Regions from separate parts of the Clostridium sp. DJ247 genome, predicted to be linked through region 2. Evidence: a T-box and tRNA genes for the amino acid it is inferred to sense, from the RefSeq annotation. Region 2 holds a T-box; the other holds one or more tRNA genes.
The links. A T-box is a leader RNA that pairs with one kind of tRNA and senses whether it is charged. The one in region 2 lies ahead of argS (arginine--tRNA ligase), so its partner is inferred to be a tRNA-Arg.
Positions count from the first base shown of each region.

Region 1: it encodes a tRNA-Arg, which carries the amino acid that the T-box ahead of argS (arginine--tRNA ligase) is inferred to sense. The anticodon was not compared.

Region 1 is NZ_JABAIW010000063.1:820-14,089, reverse strand. Features, by position in the region: tRNA gene HGI79_RS19265 (tRNA-Ser) at 1-60, shown strand, start outside; tRNA gene HGI79_RS19260 (tRNA-Ser) at 88-178, shown strand; tRNA gene HGI79_RS19255 (tRNA-Ser) at 332-422, shown strand; tRNA gene HGI79_RS19250 (tRNA-Ser) at 450-540, shown strand; tRNA gene HGI79_RS19245 (tRNA-Arg) at 659-735, shown strand; gene HGI79_RS19240 (TetR/AcrR family transcriptional regulator) at 915-1,460, opposite strand; gene HGI79_RS19235 (HXXEE domain-containing protein) at 1,615-2,145, shown strand; gene HGI79_RS19230 (hypothetical protein) at 3,015-3,164, shown strand; gene HGI79_RS19225 (VOC family protein) at 3,973-4,386, shown strand; gene HGI79_RS19220 (phosphatidylserine decarboxylase) at 4,606-5,493, opposite strand; gene HGI79_RS19215 (TetR/AcrR family transcriptional regulator) at 5,726-6,295, shown strand; gene HGI79_RS19210 (AarF/ABC1/UbiB kinase family protein) at 6,330-7,928, opposite strand; gene HGI79_RS19205 (phasin family protein) at 7,972-8,271, opposite strand; tRNA gene HGI79_RS19200 (tRNA-Arg) at 8,440-8,516, shown strand; gene HGI79_RS19195 (hypothetical protein) at 9,097-9,261, shown strand; gene HGI79_RS19190 (nucleoside deaminase) at 9,940-10,386, shown strand; gene HGI79_RS19185 (hypothetical protein) at 10,456-11,049, opposite strand; tRNA gene HGI79_RS19180 (tRNA-Ser) at 11,197-11,288, shown strand; tRNA gene HGI79_RS19175 (tRNA-Ser) at 11,418-11,507, shown strand; RNA gene ffs (signal recognition particle sRNA large type) at 11,519-11,784, shown strand; gene dnaX (DNA polymerase III subunit gamma/tau) at 11,962-13,270, shown strand, end outside.
Region 2 is NZ_JABAIW010000013.1:58,412-66,053, reverse strand. Features, by position in the region: gene HGI79_RS07460 (hypothetical protein) at 1-292, shown strand, start outside; gene HGI79_RS07455 (hypothetical protein) at 289-618, shown strand; partial or broken gene HGI79_RS07445 (thioredoxin domain-containing protein) at 767-2,614, shown strand; T-box leader at 2,851-3,093, shown strand; gene argS (arginine--tRNA ligase) at 3,142-4,833, shown strand; gene HGI79_RS07435 (ribonuclease H-like domain-containing protein) at 4,975-5,772, shown strand; gene HGI79_RS07430 (hypothetical protein) at 5,893-6,030, shown strand; gene HGI79_RS07425 (FeoB-associated Cys-rich membrane protein) at 6,015-6,158, opposite strand; gene feoB (ferrous iron transport protein B) at 6,176-7,642, opposite strand, start outside.

The DNA.
Region 1 (13,270 bases), on a different contig from region 2:
GTCTTGAAAACCGGCGTACGGGTGACCGTACCTAGGGTTCGAATCCCTATCTTTCCGCCATTTTTATATATAATAAAAGTAGGGCATGGAGAAATACTCAAGTGGCCGAAGAGGCGCCCCTGCTAAGGGCGTAGGTCGGGTAACCGGCGCGAGGGTTCAAATCCCTCTTTCTCCGCCAGTGAAGCACCTTGATATTAGGTGCTTTTAAATTTGTAATATTTTTTTAGTTATTGTATATAATATTATTTAGTTAAATAGTATTATATAAATAAATTAAATATTCAGTTGACATTTTTAAATATTTATAATAATATATTTTTATTGATTTTGTGGAAAGATGGTCGAGTTGGTTTAAGGCACCGGTCTTGAAAACCGGCGTACGGGTGACCGTACCTAGGGTTCGAATCCCTATCTTTCCGCCATTATATATATAATATAAAGTAGGACATGGAGAAATACTCAAGTGGCCGAAGAGGCGCCCCTGCTAAGGGCGTAGGTCGGGTAACCGGCGCGAGGGTTCAAATCCCTCTTTCTCCGCCATTAACAAAATTATTTTTGTAACTTAACTTTTATTACTGCATATAATAATATTAGGTACAGTTAGTTAAATACAAATTTGATTTTTTTTACTTTTTATGTTAACATCTATATTAGACATGCGCTGGTAGCTCAGTTGGATAGAGTAGCTGGCTACGAACCAGTTGGTCGGGGGTTCGAATCCTCTCCAGCGCACCATTATCAAGGCTTTCACTAATAAGTGAAGGTCTTTTTTAATGCAAAATAACACAACCCACAGAAAAATGTTTTTTATTTTTCAAATTGCTCAAAATCATATCTATTTTTGTTCATATGTTTATTCTTATTTCCGTATCTTTTTACCAAAATGAAGTGCTATACTGTCTATATCTTTTCTACTATAATATTGTATCATTTATTATTATATTCACTAGACTTGCCATCTCATCAGGCGTTTGCTTTGCACCTTTATGTATCCATTTTATGAGCATATTCCAAAAACCTCCTGCACTAAAAGCTAATATATATTCTAATACATTATTGTCTTGATCCTGTCCTTTAAGTTTCTGATGAATCATAGGTAAATATTGATTGTATTTTTGTAATATCATATATAATAAATCATTTTTCTCCATTACAATTAGAAAATTTAAATGTTTATTCCAAAAAGTAAAGTATACTTTAGCAATATTATATACTTTTAATGTTTTTTCCTCTCTCAACGATTCAATATATTCACTACACAACTTTTGTATATACAGATTCAAAATATCCTCCTTAGAATCAAAGTTACGATAAAATGTACGTCTTGCCAATTGAGCTCTAGAAGCTATTTCTGTTATAGTTATTTGATTGTATGGCTTCTCTGACAATAATTCTAGTAATGATGCAATAATCCACTCTTTAGACTGTACTGAAATTGGATTAAGACTATTTTTTTGCATAAAAATCCCTCCATAGAATTTGCTGACACAATTTTCTCTTATTTGTAGCACTTATATCAAATCTATTGACCTCTTCTGATAAGAAGTATTATACTAAAAATTGTAAAATGACACAAGTGAGTCACTTATTTAATCATATTAGGGGGTTATCTTTATGAAAACATTATTTATGATCATCTGGCTTTTTCCAATACTTTTTATGATTCATGACTTCGAAGAAATTATAATGATTGAAGCCTGGCAAGAAAGAAATAAACAATACATTGAAAATATGGCGAATAAACATATTCCCTTTAATTTTAAAGCCTCAACTGCATCTTTTTCAATTGCAGTAGCTGAAGAGTTTATCATTTTATCAATAGTCACTGTGGTTTCATGTTTGCTGGATAACTATATTGTTTGGTATGGTTTATTTATTGCTTTCACATTGCATTTATTATTCCATATCTTTCAATGGCTAAGCTTTAAAAAATACTTACCATCAGTTATAACTAGCATATCTTTTCTCCCTCTTTGTTGTTTTCTAATATATAAGATTAATATTTTACTAGACTATGATATCATAACTTTATTATTTTCTATATCTATCAGTATACTAGTGATGGTTGGAAATATATATATCCTTCATAAAGCAATGATGAAATTTGATTCTTGGCTAGAAAAATATATCATTAAATCCCTATGATTTGCAAAAGAAATTGGAATAAAAGTTATAATAAATCAAAGTGACATATCTAATGTAGTTTTCTCTTCTAATGTCGAAAATCCATATGATGTTCAAGAAATATTAAACAATGGCGAATTAGATATGATTATTGATCCATTAGATTTAATAAGGAAACAGAATATCTAGATGCAAAATTAGGACAATATATTGAAAGAAAACTAGAACTATTTAGTTATTAGTTATTATAATTTATAAATTAGTAGTATACTACTAATTTGCTACCAATGAACAGATAAATAATAAAAGCTAAGATAATTTATTATAAAAGAGAGTTCTTAACTACTTTTCACTGTAGATACATTGTATATGAAATGAATATATATTTATAAATCAAGCAATATCAATGGTATCTACTATGTATCTATAAAATAGATATATAGTAGATACATAAGACATACACACATGAGTTGCGTACGTTATATATGTTGCATAACAAGTAAAAATTTATACAGAAAGATTAGTTTTATAGAAAAATATAAGTTATAATAATCCGCATTATATGAAAAAATATATATAGCGGATTTATTTTATTATTATTTTATAATTTATAGTTATAAAGAATATGTTGTATATAATTAAAATAACTAATACTATATATTGCATTAAGTGATTAAAAGGCAATGAAAATAGGAAAAGTAATAAAAGAGCAGTAACTGAATGTACGTAAAAAATTAAATAATAAAATAAGAAAGAAACTTAGGAGAGGTAAGAAAAGTCTCTCCTTTTTTGATCTTAAAATATGATGGGGCATGATAGTTATAGATGAGGTAAGAGTGGAGTAATTAAGCAAAGATAAATTCTTATTAATTTTAGTATTTAATGTACAAGTGAAATTAAAAAAAGCTAAGGATCTACACAAAAGATATAGAAAAACTTATAGGAGAAGATTAAGTAGCTTTAATGATGAGTTTGTTAATAGTAGTTTTATTGTTAGGGTTATGGATGGCGAAAATATGACTAAAGTATATAGTGTTTAGATATTTAAACTAAATTAGTTTAAATATTTAAACTAATCATTGATTGTGTTACAATATGTGTTATAATAAAATTAATAAATGAACATAATAAAAACAGGGTGTTGGTAGCACCCTGCAGTATACAATTCTAGTTGCTAAGGCAACTGATAAAGCTTGAAATTATAAAAAAGTAGCCATTACCAATTGCACAGGTGGGCTACTTTTTTATTTTATCTATAAGCACGATAACTAGATTTATCAGAGCTATCAAAAATGATAGAGCAGCAAAAACCACTATAAACATCTCGTACATATGTATCACCTCCCTCCTAAAAAGGGATAGCGATACCAGTTGCCCACACACAACCGTATTGAATTGTACATAGATAGTTTATCATATCAATGTATTAAGGGGCAATAGAACATATAAAAATAGTGATACCCATAAATTCACTTTATAAGCTTATACAAGTAATATAATTTTAAAAGGTATAAATTATGTATCATGCAATTAAAATTAATTATAGAGATTATCTGTGAGTTGTTCATACATAGAACGTAAACTACTGCTTTATAAAGGTTTGCTAGCTATTGTGTTATAACACAATCCAAAGAAAAATGTATAAAATGACACAATGAATAACACAATGAAAAATGATTATATAAAAATCTATGGCATAAATAACTACTAGTATGTTACTAGTAGTTACTTGGTATAATGATAATATAGTTTAATACACGGTAGTAAATTATTGTGCAATGTTCGTTTATAATAATATGGCAAATGTGCTGTAAATGATGAATTAACACCAGTAAAGGAGAGAATTAAATGAAAAATCCAAAACAAAAAATCACTACATTTTTAATGTTTTCTGGTAATGCTGAAGAGGCAATGAATTTTTACACTTCTATATTTGATCAATCAGAAATAATAAGTATTACTCGTTATGGAGCGAACGAAGTTGGTAAAGAGGGAACCGTGTTACATGCAAAATTTTCACTAAAGGGACAAGAGTTTATGTGTATAGATAGTAATGTCGAACAGGAATTCACATTTACTCCAGCAATATCATTGTATGTAACATGTGATACTGACGAAGAAATTAATCAAGTCTTTGAGAAGTTATCTCAAGATGGCAGTATTTTAATGCCGTTAGCATCTTACCCATTTAGTGAAAAGTATGCTTGGATTGAAGATAAATATGGTGTTTCATGGCAATTAAACCTTGAAAAGAGCCAATAAGAAATGTGTTATATCTAAATAACGTAGTAAACCCATATTATGTCGCAATCTGAATAGAGTTGGATTTGGAAGTTGATCCGAAAATAAATCCCTGGGATCATTACTAAACGCTCTAGGGATTTATTTTACTATTATAAAAAGTATCTATTTATTGAGCTCAATGTTAAATTTTAAGTCTTCTCTAAACTCAACATTATTTATTGTAGAATCTTTTTTTATTTATACTTTCTTTCCTATCTTTTCGCCCATAAGTACTTTTGATTCATAGCCTTGGTTTGTGTTATCAATTATATCTTTATCTATTTTTACCTTGTTTTTCTGAAAGAAAAGTATCACTGTGGAACCACCAAATTTAAAATAACCTTTTTCATCACCTTTTTTTATTCTATTTTCAGGTGAATAGGTTTGTATTATTGATCCTACACAAGTTGCTCCCACTTCTACATATAAAATGTCCCCAAAGTTGTCTGAGTGAAAAATACTCCACTGTCTTTTATTTCTACAGAAAAGTTCAGGAATTTTCTGTAATGCTATTGGGTTTACTGAATAATATTCACCGTTAACTTTATTGGTTTTCTCACATATTCCGTTATCAATAAAATGAAACCTATGATAATCAACTGGAGCAAGTCTAAGAATTAAACAAGTACCTTCTGAAAATTTTTCAGATACAGCAGCATTATTAATAAGGTTATCCAAATCATATGTATACCCTTTAACCTGAATGATTTTTTTAAAATCAATATTTTCATAAGCAAATAACCGTCCATCTCCAGGAGATATAAGTGAAGTTAATTCTGTATCTATTGGTCTTGCTTCTTTCTTTAACTTTCTTATGAAAAAGTCGTTAAATGATTTAAATTCATTTATATTTTTCTCACATAATGACATATCTATATTAAAATCATTAATAAACGAATAAATTTTGTTTCTACTTCTTTTACTGTCACAAAAAGAACCATAAATCTTTGAGAAAAATTTTTTCTTAATTAACAGTTCTAAAAATTTCATTCCTATAGGTGAGGAATAAGTCCAATTAAGATATTTGTCACCTGCTACGTGTTCAATCTCATATTTGTTAGTCTTTCTATTATAGTACTTAATCATCTTTAACCTCTCTCAACTTTATTTAATATCGTACATTGTGGTAAAATATTTATTACAATTATTAATTATTATTTTCATATTGTCAAACTCTAATTTTAATTATAAGTATATACCTTTAGTTTACTTAAAAAATAATAAAACTATTGAGATAACTGAATTAAATAGTATAATATATGTGAATACAGTTACACTGACTGGTCATTCAGTATTTATAAAAGCTGGAGTGATATTAATGAATAAAACTAAAAGATTGATATTTGAATCCTCTATAAAGATATTTTCAATGTATGGATATAATGGAGCTACTATGGATACCATTGCAGCTGATGCAGGTGTGGCAAAGGGTACATTATATTATCACTTTAAAAGCAAAGAAGAAATATTTAATTATATAATAAAAGAAGGAATGTTACTACTTAAAGATAGAATTGAAAGTTCTATTATTGAACATGAAGATATTTTATCTAAGATAAAATTATTATGTAAAATTCAATTAGGACTAGTACATGAAAGTAAGGATTTCTTTAAAGTTATAATGAGTCAGTTGTGGGGGCAAGAGTCCAGGCAATTAGAACTAAGAGAATCAATAGAAAAATATATCAATTATATAAAAACTTATCTAGAAGAAGCTATAGCTCAGGGAGTCATAAAAAATGGAGATTCACTTCATATGGCTTATACCTTATTTGGTACCCTTTGTTCTGTTGCAACATATGAACTTATAGATGAGCATGGAGAAGATCTAGAACAATTGATAGATAACATATTAAGCTATGTTTTAAATGGCATGCAAGCCACATAACCAATCATGGGACTGTTTTTAGTCCTATGATTGGTTATGATCTGTTTCTATATATTGATATAAGTAATAAAAATGACATAAATAGAGAAACTAAAAAGCCAATAAGCCCAATAACAGAAATATCATATATTTTAGGGCCTATGTTAAAAGACATAATTAAACTGGAGGATATAATTGTTGATGAAATAATTAATGCGAATATCAGCCTATTACCTATTTTATTTAACTCTCTTGAATATTGTTCTAGATTAGTAATATATAATTGTATTTTTAATCTTCCACTTACAGTGTTAGTTATTAATTCTGCAAATTTTGAAGGAAACATAAAAGAATCTCTTGTAATTTTGTACAATTGCATCAATACGTCATATATATCAATTTTTTTAAATAATAGTAATTTACTACTATTTTTAACGAAGGGTATAGCTACATCTAATACTTGTATATCAGGAGAAATTTTAGCTATAACTCCTTCAATAATTATAAGACTTCTCACAAGTAAGGTTAGATCTTTAGGAAACTGTATATTGTTATCTTTGGCACAATTAAAAACCTCTTGAAGCAGTATAGAAATCTGAATATTTTTTAATGAAGTATTTAGATAATTTGAAAGTAAGTAATCTATATCTTCATATAACTTGTTTTTAGATATTAATCCTTTTTTTATGCCAATAGACATAATAACTGATACTAATCTATCTAAATCTTTAAAGGCTAAAGCAACAATAGCTTCATTTAGAGAATTTTTTAAGCGCTCTGATAAACTCCCAACTATACCAAAATCAATAAAACATATTTTACCTTCAGAAATCAACAAGTTGCCAGGGTGTGGGTCAGCGTGAAAAAATCCATCTGTAAAAACTTGCTTGAAAAATGAAAGTGCGAGTTTCTTTCCTAAATCTCTTAAATCATATTCACCTTCTTTAAGCTTAGTCATATCATTTATCTTAAATCCATGAATTTTTTCTAAAGTTAACACCTTACTGTCAGAGAATTCATCTATTACATAAGGTGCATAACAAAATGCTACATCACTATTTAATTGCTTAAATTTTTTAATATTTAATGCTTCAATTTTAAAGTCTAACTCTCTTTCCATAGAGAAAAAGAGTTCGTTTAATGCTTCTTCAGGATCTACTAGGGTGTCAAAAAATTTTGCTTTAGTAAGTCTTATAATTTTACGAATTATTGATAGATCTAATTTTATTTTTTCACTTATGTCAGGTCTTTGAATTTTAACTATAACTTCTTCACCACTTTTTAATATTGCATTATGAACTTGAGCAATAGATGCAGAAGCTAAAGGTTTTTTTTCAAAGTATACAAAGCAGTCATCTATATGTTTATGAAATTCATTAAAAAATACTACATCCATATGTTTATATTCTTCAGGCGTTACGTTATCTTGAAGATTTGAGAGTTCGTCTATATATTCTTTAGGAAGCATGTCAGGCCTGGTACTTAATATTTGGCCTATTTTTATAAATGTAGGTCCCAATTCCTCAAAAGCTTTTCTTAAGTTTGCAGGAGCACTTTTATCTTTAGTAATTTTACTATTAATAACAAATCCGAAGCCATAGAAGGTTAAAATCCTTATTATTTCTTTGAATCTTTTGATAGAATCATTATACATAATAATCCTCCATAATAATTAAAGCCCTAACTTTTGTTGGGCTTTAATCACTTTTAAGCTTTTGCTCTAATTCAGTTAACCTTTGATTTATAGTTGCTAAGTCATTTTTCGATACAAGATTCATTGAGTTTAATGTAGATATTAGATCTTCTCTTGTTAAAGGCTTAACATCTTGAACTTTGCCTTGAACATTCCTTTTTAGTTCCTCAGAAAGCTCCTTTCCTTCGTCTATGGTTAACTTTCCTTTTTGAACCATGTCATCAATTAATGTTGATGCTTTTTCATAAGTATATACAGCGGAACCTAAACCTGCTAAAAGTAAATTTTTAAATTCATTAATCATAAAAACACCTCTAAATTATTATATTTTTAATTACTATATAATATACCTATTTGTTTATAATAAATAAAAGAATATAGAGATTATTAGTTCTATATTTAGAAAAAAGTTACAAAAACATTTGACAATTATTATAAATTATAATAAAATATCATAGTGATAAATAAATATGTGCTCGTAGCTCAGTAGGATAGAGCAGCGGTTTCCTAAACCGCGTGCCGGGGGTTCGATTCCTCTCGGGCACACCAACAGCAAAGCCTTGTAAATACTAAGTTTACAGGGTTTTATTATTTTTATAAAAATAGGTTCTATTTGAGTAATACTGCATTTTATATTCACGTAAGAGATTTATAACTGCTTTTGGTAAAGAAATTATTCTATTACTTGTTTCATTCTTTGGTGACTTCGTAAAAGTGCCTTGACCTGGTATATGCTGCAGTGATTGATGAATTTTTAAAATTTATTATCTAAATCTATATAGGACTATTTCAGATCAGTAAGTTCTCCAAGCCTCATGCCTCCATAAATGGCCATGTAAATTGCAGTCTTATATTTTAAATGATAATGTTAACTTTGAAATTGAAGGCAATATTCAAGGTATGATAACTATGGTATATTTTTTAAAAGTTCCTTACCTATGTATGCTGAGATTTGTAAGGATTGTGGTAGTATTTCAAGGTTTCATGTTGATCCAAAGATGTTGGGAATAGATTTAGCAGTTATTAAGAATGAGGAATAGAGCTAATATAGGGCTCTTTTTCGTGTATTAAAAAATATGCATAAAGTACATCTCTATACATAACATACTCTAGAGAGGAGAGTTATGTTATGGAGAATAAAGATAAACCAAAGAATTATATACAAGAGAATATTAAAAAAGAAATTGATAAAATGCTTTCATTTGGTTCAGTAGGTTTGGGTATAAATAGAGTAGAAGAAGACAATACTGCTAAAACTAGGTTAGAAGAAGATATAAGTAAAGAAAGAACATAAGGAGCTCATAAGGGCTCTTTTCTCATATAAACCTTTTAATCTCAACAGATTACAAGGTTTTTTATTTTTGTATATAAAATTTTAATGTAGATAATTCTGAAAGTTGGTGTCATTTATCATTCAGAAATATCTTAGGTACCATAAATAATTTAATAAATAGATAACATATAAAAGAAAGCTCATAACTACTTTTTATTGTAGATACATTGTATATAAAATGAATATGTATTTATAAACCAAGTAATATAAATGATTTGTATTATGTATCTAAAAAGAATATACAATGTAGATACGTAAGATGCACACACATGAGTTATGTACGTCATATATGTTGTATACAAGTCAAAAATTTAGATAGAAAGATTAGTTTTATAGAAAAATAGAAGTTATAATAAGCCGCTTTATTTTATCCATAAAACAAACAAAAGAAACTAGCAATGAAGTGGTGGTAAGCTATAAATTATATCAGCTTGCCAGTGACGATAAAGTTATATTATAATAGATAAAATTAGGATTTATATAAGAATGGAGTGTAGACAAATAAAAGTTAAAATCATTCCTGGAATTAATAATTCAGATTCTGATCATTGGCAAAGCATATGAGAATTAAGGGCAGCTGCGTGCTAGATTGGTTCAACTTATTATATAAAAGTATTAATTACGTTTTTAGGAGTTTTTATGAGTAAAGATTTTATGATTGAAGCAATAGCTGAAGCAAATAAAGCATTAGAATTAAATGAAGTTCCAGTAGGAGCTATCATAGTAAAGGAAGGAAAAATTATAGCTAGAGCACATAATTTGAAAGAGAGTCTACAAGACCCAACAGCTCATGCTGAAATTTTAGCTATAAGAAAAGCCTCCAAGGTTCTTGAAAATTGGAGACTTAATGGTTGCAGTATGTATGTTACACTAGAGCCATGTCCTATGTGTGCAGGTGCTATATTACAGTCTAGAATAAGCAGTTTGTATATTGGAACCTTTGATCCCACTGTAGGAGCATGTGGGTCTGTAGTTAATGTTGTACAAAACCATAGATTAAATTCATGGATGAAGGTTTTTTGGCATTATAATGATGAATGCAGTAACCTATTAAAAACTTTTTTTGAAAGTAAGAGGGAAAAGTAAATATATAAGATTAAATAACTTTATTAGAAACATAAGGTTACATAGGTTAACTGTATGTATTATATTTAATTATTTAACTATATATCCTCTAACTTTTACTCTTCCCATGTTTGTTACTCTTTTTCTATAAATCTCATCACTTTCACCAGAATTCCTTGACACGTATACATCTAATCTATTTACTGTATCGAAGTTGCTGCCACCTTTATCCGCAACAGTTAAAGTACCATATTCTTTAGTATAAATTTTTGTTCCTTGTGGTAGTACATTATTAGCTACCATGCCAGGGGTAAGCTTCTTGCCGGAGCAATTTATACCTTTAAAGCCTCCATTTTCGTCTGCAAGACCAGAGTAGAAGGTGAGAGTAATGTCAAGTTCGTTATTTATATCACTTCCTCTAGAAAGTTGTTTCTTTTCTGAGTTATTATTTAAAGTTTCCTTACTATTGTTTTCTTCACTGACAGTTTTAGGTTTTTCAGTAACTTCGGATACATTGTTTATGGTGCTTTGTTTTGATTTGTTGATGGATATTTCTTTTGTTTGTATAGTATCATTTTTATAAGCTATGCTGTTATTTCTATCATAATTGTATAAATAATTTATACTCACAGATCCTGTTAATATCATACTTAATATTACTATTTTTTTAGCATGTGTGCTCAACTTTAACATCCCCCTCTATAAGATAATTTCTTTTATTATTATGGACAAGTTTTGTAAAATATAACCAAAAATTGTGTAATTAGTTAGCATATGTATAAAGTTTATTGCATTATTTATTAATTAAGTGATATAATTGACTGTACACATGGAGAGATGTCCGAGAGGTCAAAGGTGGTTGACTCGAAATCAATTGTACGGGTAATACCGTACCGGGGGTTCGAATCCCCCTCTCTCCGCCATACAACATTTACCTATATGAATTTTTAAATAGCTATTGAATTATATAAGGTTTAATAGTATAATAGTCTTTGTTCTCATGACAAATTGAAAATATTATAAAATATAATATTTAATCATGAGTATTATATGGAGAGATGTCTGAGCGGTTGAAGGAGCACGCCTGGAAAGCGTGTGTAGGGGAAACTCTACCGGGGGTTCGAATCCCCCTCTCTCCGCCAATTAAACTTTGTCGTGCTAGATGGGGAGTCAGCGGTGCCCTGTAACCTGCAATCCGCTGTAGCAGGGTTGAATTCCTCGCTTAGGCTCTAAATTGTGAGGTCTGGCCCATAAAAGTGGCGTTGAGAACTGGGTCCCACGCAACGGAAACTCATGAACCCCGTCAGATCCGGAAGGAAGCAGCGGTAAGTGATCACTTTCGTGTGCCGTGGATAAACCTGGTTTGAGTTAACTATATGGGTAACGCTCATAGTTTATCTGACGAAGCGAGGTGCACGGCTTAATTAAATAGAATTTATATAAGATGCCTATAACTAAGGTATCTTTTTTATTATATAAATTTTTATGCTTTATCATTAAGACATGTTGATATATAGGATATAATATAAGATGAAAGCTAAATTAGATAGACTTTAATGGATAAATATTAAAATTAAGTTGAAGAAGGTGAGTTCAATGTCTTATACAGCTTTATATAGAGAGTGGAGACCAAAAACATTCGAAGATGTGGTTGGCCAAAAGCACATAACTGTAACTTTAAAAAACCAGATAAAGAACAATAGAATAGCCCATGCATATCTTTTTTCTGGTACAAGAGGGACTGGGAAAACTTCAACAGCAAAAATTCTAGCAAAGTCAGTAAATTGTTTAGATCTACAGAATGGAGAGCCTTGTAATAAGTGTTCAATGTGTAAAAAGATAAATTTAGGACTTTCTATGGATGTAATAGAGATGGATGCAGCATCCAAGAGGCGTTTGGAAGATATTAAAGATGTAATTGAGAACGTAAAATATCCCCCACAGGAAGGTAAATACAAAGTATATATAATGGATGAGGTTCATATGCTTACGGCTGAAGCTGTAAATGCATTTCTAAAGACATTAGAAGAGCCACCTTCTAATGTTATATTTATATTAGCTACCACTGATCCACAAAAACTACCTGTTACAATACTTTCTAGGTGCCAAAAGTTTGATTTTAGAAGAATAAAAAGTAATGATATGTTCAATAGACTTAGAAATATAATAGTAGAACAAGGTGTTCTTGCAGATGATAAGAGCTTGAATTTAATTGCTAGAATGTGTGATGGAGCAATGAGAGATGCACTTAGTATATTAGATCAAGCTATATCCATGGGGGAAGGTAAAGTAGACTACAGCAGCCTTTTAAATATGTTAGGATTAGTAACAAATGAAAGCTTACTGAAGCTCACGGATAGCATAATAGAGAAAAATGTAGAGTTGTCAATGAAAGTAATAGATGAGATTGTGTTTAATGGTAAGGATATATATAACTTTATAAGAGATATGATAAATCATATGAGAAACCTTTTAATGGTAAAAGTTAGTCAAAATCCAGAAGAGATTTTAGATATGTCTGAAGAAAATATAGAACTTATAAAAGAACAGGCACATAAGATAAGAGTAGAGGAGATAATGAGAAACATACGAATATTGCAAGATTCAGAAGAACAGTCAAAATGGACAAAACAAAGCCGAATATATTTAGAACTTGCAGTAATAAAGATGTGTAAAATTGAATATGACACATCAAAAGAGGTTATATTATCTAGATTAAATAGGCTTGAGGAAGCTCTAAAAGAAGGTGAGATTAAAGTATCCTGTGAAAGAATAGTGCCTAGAACAGTTACTAATGAGAGAAAAGATAAACCAAACCCTAATACTGTAAGAGAAGAAATAAAGCCTATAATGGATGAAAATGTATATTCAAAACTTACTTTGGATATAGTAAGAAAGAATTGGA
Region 2 (7,642 bases):
TCTTTGGAAAAATGTATTTACAAAGCCTACTTTTGGGTATGCTATCATAATATTATTTGTATTAGGTGCTTTTCATCTATGCGCTTATTATGCAGGAAAAGCCATTAAAACCCATGAAGAAAATGCCCAGAAAGCAGAATTGGAAGATGATGCTCTTGCAGCTTTCGCAAAAAAACAAGGCTATGATGTAATTGCGGATGAGATAATAAAAGCTGCAGCTGAAGGGGATACGAGCAAAGTACATAATCTTATTGATCTAAATAATATCTTAAAGGATGGAAGGAAGAAATGAATATTAAAATTAGTGAAAATTTCATAGATGATGCAAGAAAAAATTCTACATCTCCCCAATATAGGAAGACGTTAAATAAGTTAATGCTTGTTGTAAAAATGTTTGAAAAGGAAGATTCGATTAACAACTTTTTAAAACTTCCTAAAATAAAAAAAATAGTCGGAAAAGGGCTTAAAAGTTCAAACCTTTGGGAATATAAGATAGATGCACAAAATAGAGTGGTTTTTTCCATAGTAGAAACAAAGGATGAAGAGCCTATGGTTGTACTTTTAGGACTATATACAATTGCCCAGTTTAAAGATTTTTTATATAAGAAAAATTTTTAAATTGTATTATGTAATAAAAGAACAATCTATATTAAAGTGAAATTGGTAAATTACTATAGTCTAAAAGGGTACTACTGAATACTAGTAGTATCCTTTTATTTTTAGGGCATACTAAGGATTATAATATTTATAGAAAGAAGGTGATATAATGACTAACAAAAATGTTGTACCCAATAGATTAATAAACGAGAAGTCGCCTTACTTGTTACAGCACGCTTATAATCCTGTTGATTGGTTTTCTTGGAGTCAAGAGGCATTTGAAAAAGCAAAAAATGAAGATAAGCCGATCTTCTTGTCTATTGGGTACTCATGACGTTGGTTATAGAAACCAACTTGCCATTGGTGCCATGTAATGGAAAGAGAATCCTTTGAAGACGAAGAGGTTGCAGAAATACTGAATAAAAATTTTATATCTATAAAAGTAGATAGGGAAGAGAGAACAGATATAGACAGCATTTATATGAGTTTCTGCCAAGCTTATACAGGAAGCGGAGGTTGGCCTTTAACTATTATTATGACTCCTGATAAAAAACCGTTTTTTGCTGGTACCTATTTCCCTAAGGAGGGCAAACATGGGTATCATGGCTTAATAGAGCTTTTAAATTCTATTTATAATATATGGATTAAAGATAAAAATAAAGTTATTGAAACAAGTAATGATATGATACAAGAAATGTTAAGGCACTCACATATAGATGAAGATACTAAAGAAGATTTTGATAAAGATATTGTAGAATCTAGCTTTCAGATATTAAAACATTATTTTGAGAACAAGTATGGTGGTTTTAGTAAAGCACCAAAGTTTCCTACGCCTCATAATATATATTTCTTGATGAGATATTATAATAACACAAAAGATAAAGATGCTCTAGATATGATTGAGAAAGTACTGCAAGGTATGTATAAAGGTGGAATTTTTGATCATATCGGATTTGGTTTTTCTAGATACTCAACTGATGAAAAATGGTTGGTACCACATTTTGAGAAAATGTTATACGATAATGCATTATTAGCTTTGATATATTCCGAAGCGTATAAGTTGACAGAAAAGCACCTGTATAAGGAAATAGCCGAAAAAATTTTTACTTATTTATTAGATGAGATGTATTCTAAAGAAGGCGGATTTTATTCAGCAGAAGATGCGGATTCAGAGGGTGTTGAAGGAAAATTCTATGTTTGGAATAAAAAGGAAATAGGGGAGATCCTAGATGAAGATGAATCTAAGATATTTTGTGAAACTTATGGTATCACGCAAAATGGAAACTTTGAAGGTAAAAACATTCCTAATCTAATAGATAAGGATATAGATAAGTTATCAAGAAATGAAGATTTAGTAAAAATCTTAGAAAATATAAGGGGTTCTCTATATAAATATAGAGAACAGAGAATTCATCCATTTAGGGATGAAAAAATTTTAACTTCTTGGAATGGTTTAGCTATTGCTGCATTTGCAGCAGCAGGAAAAATTTTTAAAAATGAAAGATATGTTGAAATAGCAGAGAAGACTGCAGATTTTATACTAGATAAATTAGTTAGTAAGAACAATAGATTGCTTGTAAGATATAAGGATGGAGAAGCAGCTAATCTAGGAGTATTAGAGGATTATGCTTTTCTAATTTGGGGACTTATAGAACTATACGAAGCTAATTCTAATGACAAATATTTAGAGAAAGCTGTAAGTTTAAATAAACAAATGTTAGATTTATTTTATGATGAGGAACATGGAGGTTTATATTTGTACGGAACTGATAATGAGCAGTTAATAATTAGACCTAAAGAAATCTATGATGGAGCTATACCATCAGGAAACTCTGTAGCTACCTTAAATATGATTAGGCTTTATAAGATTACTAATGACAGTAAACTAAGAGGTATTGTAAAGAAACAATTTAAGGCTTTTGGATCAACAGTAAATAAAAATCCATCAGCATATCTACATTTCATTACAGCATATATGTATGAATCCGATTTTTCTCCAGTTATGATAGAGAGTTAGTTTTTCTAACTCTCTTTAATTAATAATAGGAAACACTAAAATTCTTTTAGCCTATAAACTTACAGGATTATTAGGTAGTAAGACAAGCTAAGTATTATATTTGGTATATTAGCAACATATAAAGCTTCTAAATTAAAAACAGTTTGCACGTTACGCTTTGAATAAGAGTGATAAACTAAAAAAATAATATTGACAAAATAAAGAAAGTAGTAATATAATGTAGTGTAAATTATATTAAAAATTCGTTGAAGAGAAGAGTATTTATTAAAAACCTTAATTGTTTCAGCGAGCAGGGATGGTGGGAGCCTGCAAGGGATTTAACAAGGAAGAGAGTCTCGGAGAATCTTATGAAAAAGAATTAGTAAAGCAAAGCTTTGTTAGTTTATCAGTAAGACGTTTACTGCGTTAAAGTTTTAAGAGGATTAAGATTTATAGCTTAGTCAACAAGAGTGGTACCGCGGATATTGTCCGTCTCTAGTATATAGAGACGGATTTTTTATATTATTAAAACATTTGGAGGTAAATAAATGGATTATAAAAAGGTTGTTGCAGAGAGAATAAAAGAAAATGTGGATTTAGAATTAGATTTTATAGAAAAACTTATAGAACTGCCACCAAAACCTGATATGGGGGATTATGCTTTTCCTTGTTTTCAGTTATCTAAGGCTTTAAGAAAAGCTCCAAATATAATAGCGGAAGAACTGAAGAATAAAATAAATAAAGATGGATTTGATAAAGTAGAAAATCTAGGACCATATTTAAACTTTTTTGTAGATAAAACCGTGTTCACAAAGGAAACAATTGAGAAGATTTTAAAAGAAGGAAATAATTATGGTGCTTCAGATATAGGAACTGGAAAAAATATGATCATTGAATATTCATCACCTAATATTGCGAAGCCATTTCATGTAGGTCATTTATTCACTACAGTTATAGGTAATGCTTTATATAAAATGTTAGATTTTCAAGGGTATAATTGTACACGAATAAATCACTTAGGAGACTGGGGAACACAGTTTGGAAAGCTTATATCAGCTTATAAAAGATGGTGTGATGATGAAGCACTAGAGAAGGATCCTATAAAAGAATTGCTTAGAATTTATGTTAAGTTTCATGACGAAGCAGAAAAAGATCCTGCATTAGAAGATGAAGGAAGAATGTATTTTAAAAAATTAGAAGAGGGTTCTGAAGAAGAAACTAAACTTTGGCAGAGATTTAAAGACTTAAGTTTAAAAGAATTTAAAAAAGTCTATAATATGCTTAATGTAGAATTTGATTCATATGCAGGGGAAAGTTTTTACACAGATAAAATGGATGCAGTAATAGAAGAAATAGATAAAAAAGAAATACTAGTGGAGAGTAACGGTGCTAAAGTTGTAATGCTTGATGACTTTAATATGCCTCCTTGTATTGTAAAAAAAGCAGATGGAACTACTATTTATGCAACTCGTGATTTAGCTGCGGCAATCTACAGAAAAAATACTTATGACTTTGACAAATGTATATATGTAGTTGGAATTGACCAATCTCTTCATTTTAAACAGGTGTTTACTACCCTAAAGCTTATGGGAAAAGAATGGGCAGATGACTGTAAGCATATAGGTTTTGGTCTTGTTAGATTTGCAGATAAAAAGCTATCCACAAGAAAAGGAGATGTAATATTCCTAGAAGACCTTTTAAATGAATCTGTTGAAAAAACACTACAAGTAATAAATGAAAAGAATCCAGATTTAGAAAATAAAGAAGAAGTAGCGAAAAAGATAGGTATAGGAGCTGTTATATTTACTTATTTAAAAAATAGCAGAGAAAAAGATATTGTGTTTGATTGGAAGGAAATGTTAAGCTTTGATGGTGAAACAGGTCCATACGTTCAGTATAGTTATGCAAGAGGAAAGAGTATACTTAGAAGAGCTGGAGAAATAACTGGGGATGTAGACTACAGTAAGTTGGATTCTAAAGAAGAATTTGAACTAGCTAAATCACTTGAAAGCTTTAATAAAGCCATTTTAGGTGCATTAGACAGACTTGAACCTTTTATGGCAACAAGATATATAATTGAGGTAGCTAAAGGCTTCAATAAGTTCTACAATGCACACAGTATAATGAATGCAAAGGATGAGGAAACTAAAAAAGCTAGATTAAAGCTAGTAGAAGCTACATGCCAAGTGTTAAAAAATGGTTTAAATTTAATAGGTTTAGAAGTTGTTGAAAAAATGTAAATAAAATTATTTTTTAAATTAATAATAGGCATATAGTGTATAATCATACTCTATATGCCTATTATTATAGTATTTTCAAATTACTAGCATTATTATATAATAAATAGTGTAAGTTAGAAGCTGAGATTTGGAGGACTATAAATGTATATTAGGGACTATAAAGGTACTTTAAGTATTGACAAACATATATTTGAAACATATCATATGCAAGAAGTTGCATATTTCGATATAGAAACTACTGGTTTTGATAAAGATGAGGATAGTATAATTCTCATATCTTTTGGATACTTTCATGATTATAATACTTTTATTATAAAACAATATTTTGCAGAAAACTTAGAAAATGAAGCAGAAATATTATATAGTTTTGGCTTGGATTTAAAACAATATAACAAGTGGTGTTCTTATAATGGAATAGCCTTTGATGAACCCTTTATAAGAAGAAGAATGGAGAAAAACAGTATTATTTTTGAATCACCTAGTTATCATATAGATTTATATAGATTAATAAGACCCTATTATAAACAACTTGGTATGGAAAGATGTAATCTTAAAACTGTAGAGAAGCACATAGGTATAGATAGAAAAGATCAAATAGATGGCGGCATAAGTGTTGACCTCTATAAGGAATTTCTTGTAACACTAGAAGAAAAACTAAAAAATACAATATTGCTTCATAATTATGAAGATGTATTAAATCTTCCTAAAATTCATGAGTTTATTTTTAAAATAGAAAATAATCGCAGCTTATTTAGAGAAGACGGTATAACAGAAAAACAGTTAAAATATTTGAAAAGCCTACTTAAAAAAAATAACATATTATTAGATGCAGACTTAGAAAGAATATCCAAAAAAGCAGCTTCAAGAACCATAGATTATATTTTAAAGGGCTGCAGAGACTGTGATGAGTTAGGCAATATAATTAATAACAGTTACTAAAAACATAATTCATTATATTTGTATAGGTATTAGCAAATTATGGACAAAATATCATAGCATATTTTAGATATTTATATAACATTATTGTATAATGTTATAATGTATTTAAGGGGGATAGTTATGATTAATAAAATAATGCATTCTGATGTAGTAAGATTAAATGCTGAAGATACTTTATACAAAGCTCTAAATATAATGAATGAAAGAAGCTGTCTCAAAATACACTTTTGGGACAGCTTCTTTTATTCATGTCTCTGATAATCATTGCAGTGACTTGAACAAGAACCACAATCACATTTGCCAGAGGCTTTTTTCTTTAAATTTTTATAAAAGATATATACTGCTGAAAGGACTATAACTGCAGTTATAGTAATTTCCACTCCCATACTAACACCTCCATATTTTAAACAAGAAGAGAACCAATTCTAAACACTATAAAGGATACAACCCAAGCTAACACAAACTGATAAACCATTGAAAATATAGCCATATTTTTTCCGTACTCTTTCTTCATGGTAGCAATTGCAGATATGCAAGGGGTATATAGTAATACAAAAACCATAAAAGTATATGCTGCAACTGGTGTAAAGTGATGAGGTAATATTGAATTTAAATCTCCTCCATAAATAACACCCATAGTACCAACAACTACTTCCTTAGCCATAATTCCTGTTAGAAGAGAAACAGAATTTTCCCATGATCCTATACCTAGAGGTTCAAATATTGGCATTATAAATTTTCCTATAGCAGCTAGAATACTATTATTTATTTCTGTCATACCAGAAAAATTAAAATTAGATAAAAACCAAACGAGAACAGATACAGAAAAGATTATAGTTCCTGCCTTCTTTAAAAAACCCTTGCCTTTATCCCAGGTATGCAGAATAACATTTTTAAAGGATGGCAATTTATATTCTGGCAGCTCAATAATAAAAGGTTCTTCATCTTTTTTAAATAAAGTATTTTTAAATAAAATTCCTATAATAAAAGCTATTAAAATTCCTAGAATATATAAAGAAAAGACTACAGTTGTTTCTTTACCTGGAAAGAGAGCTGATACAAATAAGGCATAAACAGGAAGTCGTGCATTACAGGACATAAGTGGAGATAACAAAGCAGCAAGTTTTCTATCTTTCTCACTTTCTAAAGTTCTCGCAGACATTATTCCTGGAACAGAGCATCCAAAGCTAACTATAAGAGGAATAAATCCCTTACCTGATAATCCCATCTTTCGCATTAGTCTATCCATTATAAAAGCAGCTCTAGCCATATACCCGCTATCCTCTAAAAAGGATATACCTAAAAACAATGCAAGAATAACAGGTAAAAACACTATAACGGAACCTACTCCGCCTATAATACCATCAATTAGTAAAGAACTGAACCAAGGGCTAGTGCTTGATAAGAGACTGTTTAAGTAAGGTACTAGGTTAGAGTCTAAGAAATTGCTAAACAAATCTGCAATTGGTTGTCCTACCCAAGTAAAAGTAAATTTAAAAATCAAGAACAGTATAGCTAAAAAAAGAGGATAAGCTAAAAACCTGTTAAGTACAATTTTATCAATCTTTTCTGTTGGGGAAACTTTATCTTTATTATTATATGACAAACAATTTTTTAGTATTGAACTTATGTAATCATAGGTTTCTTTTTCATTTTTAAAATTATAGTTATTAGTAATTTTTGAAGCTGAAAAAGTGGTTTCATTAAGTACTTTCTTTAAATCTTCAATACCTTGTTTTTTAGAAGCAACAATTGGAACTACTGTAACACCCAATTGCTTAGCTAGTGAAGTATAATCTATTGTCATACCCTTTGACTTAGCAACATCTATCATGTTTAATACTAATATGACAGGTTTATTAAATTGCTT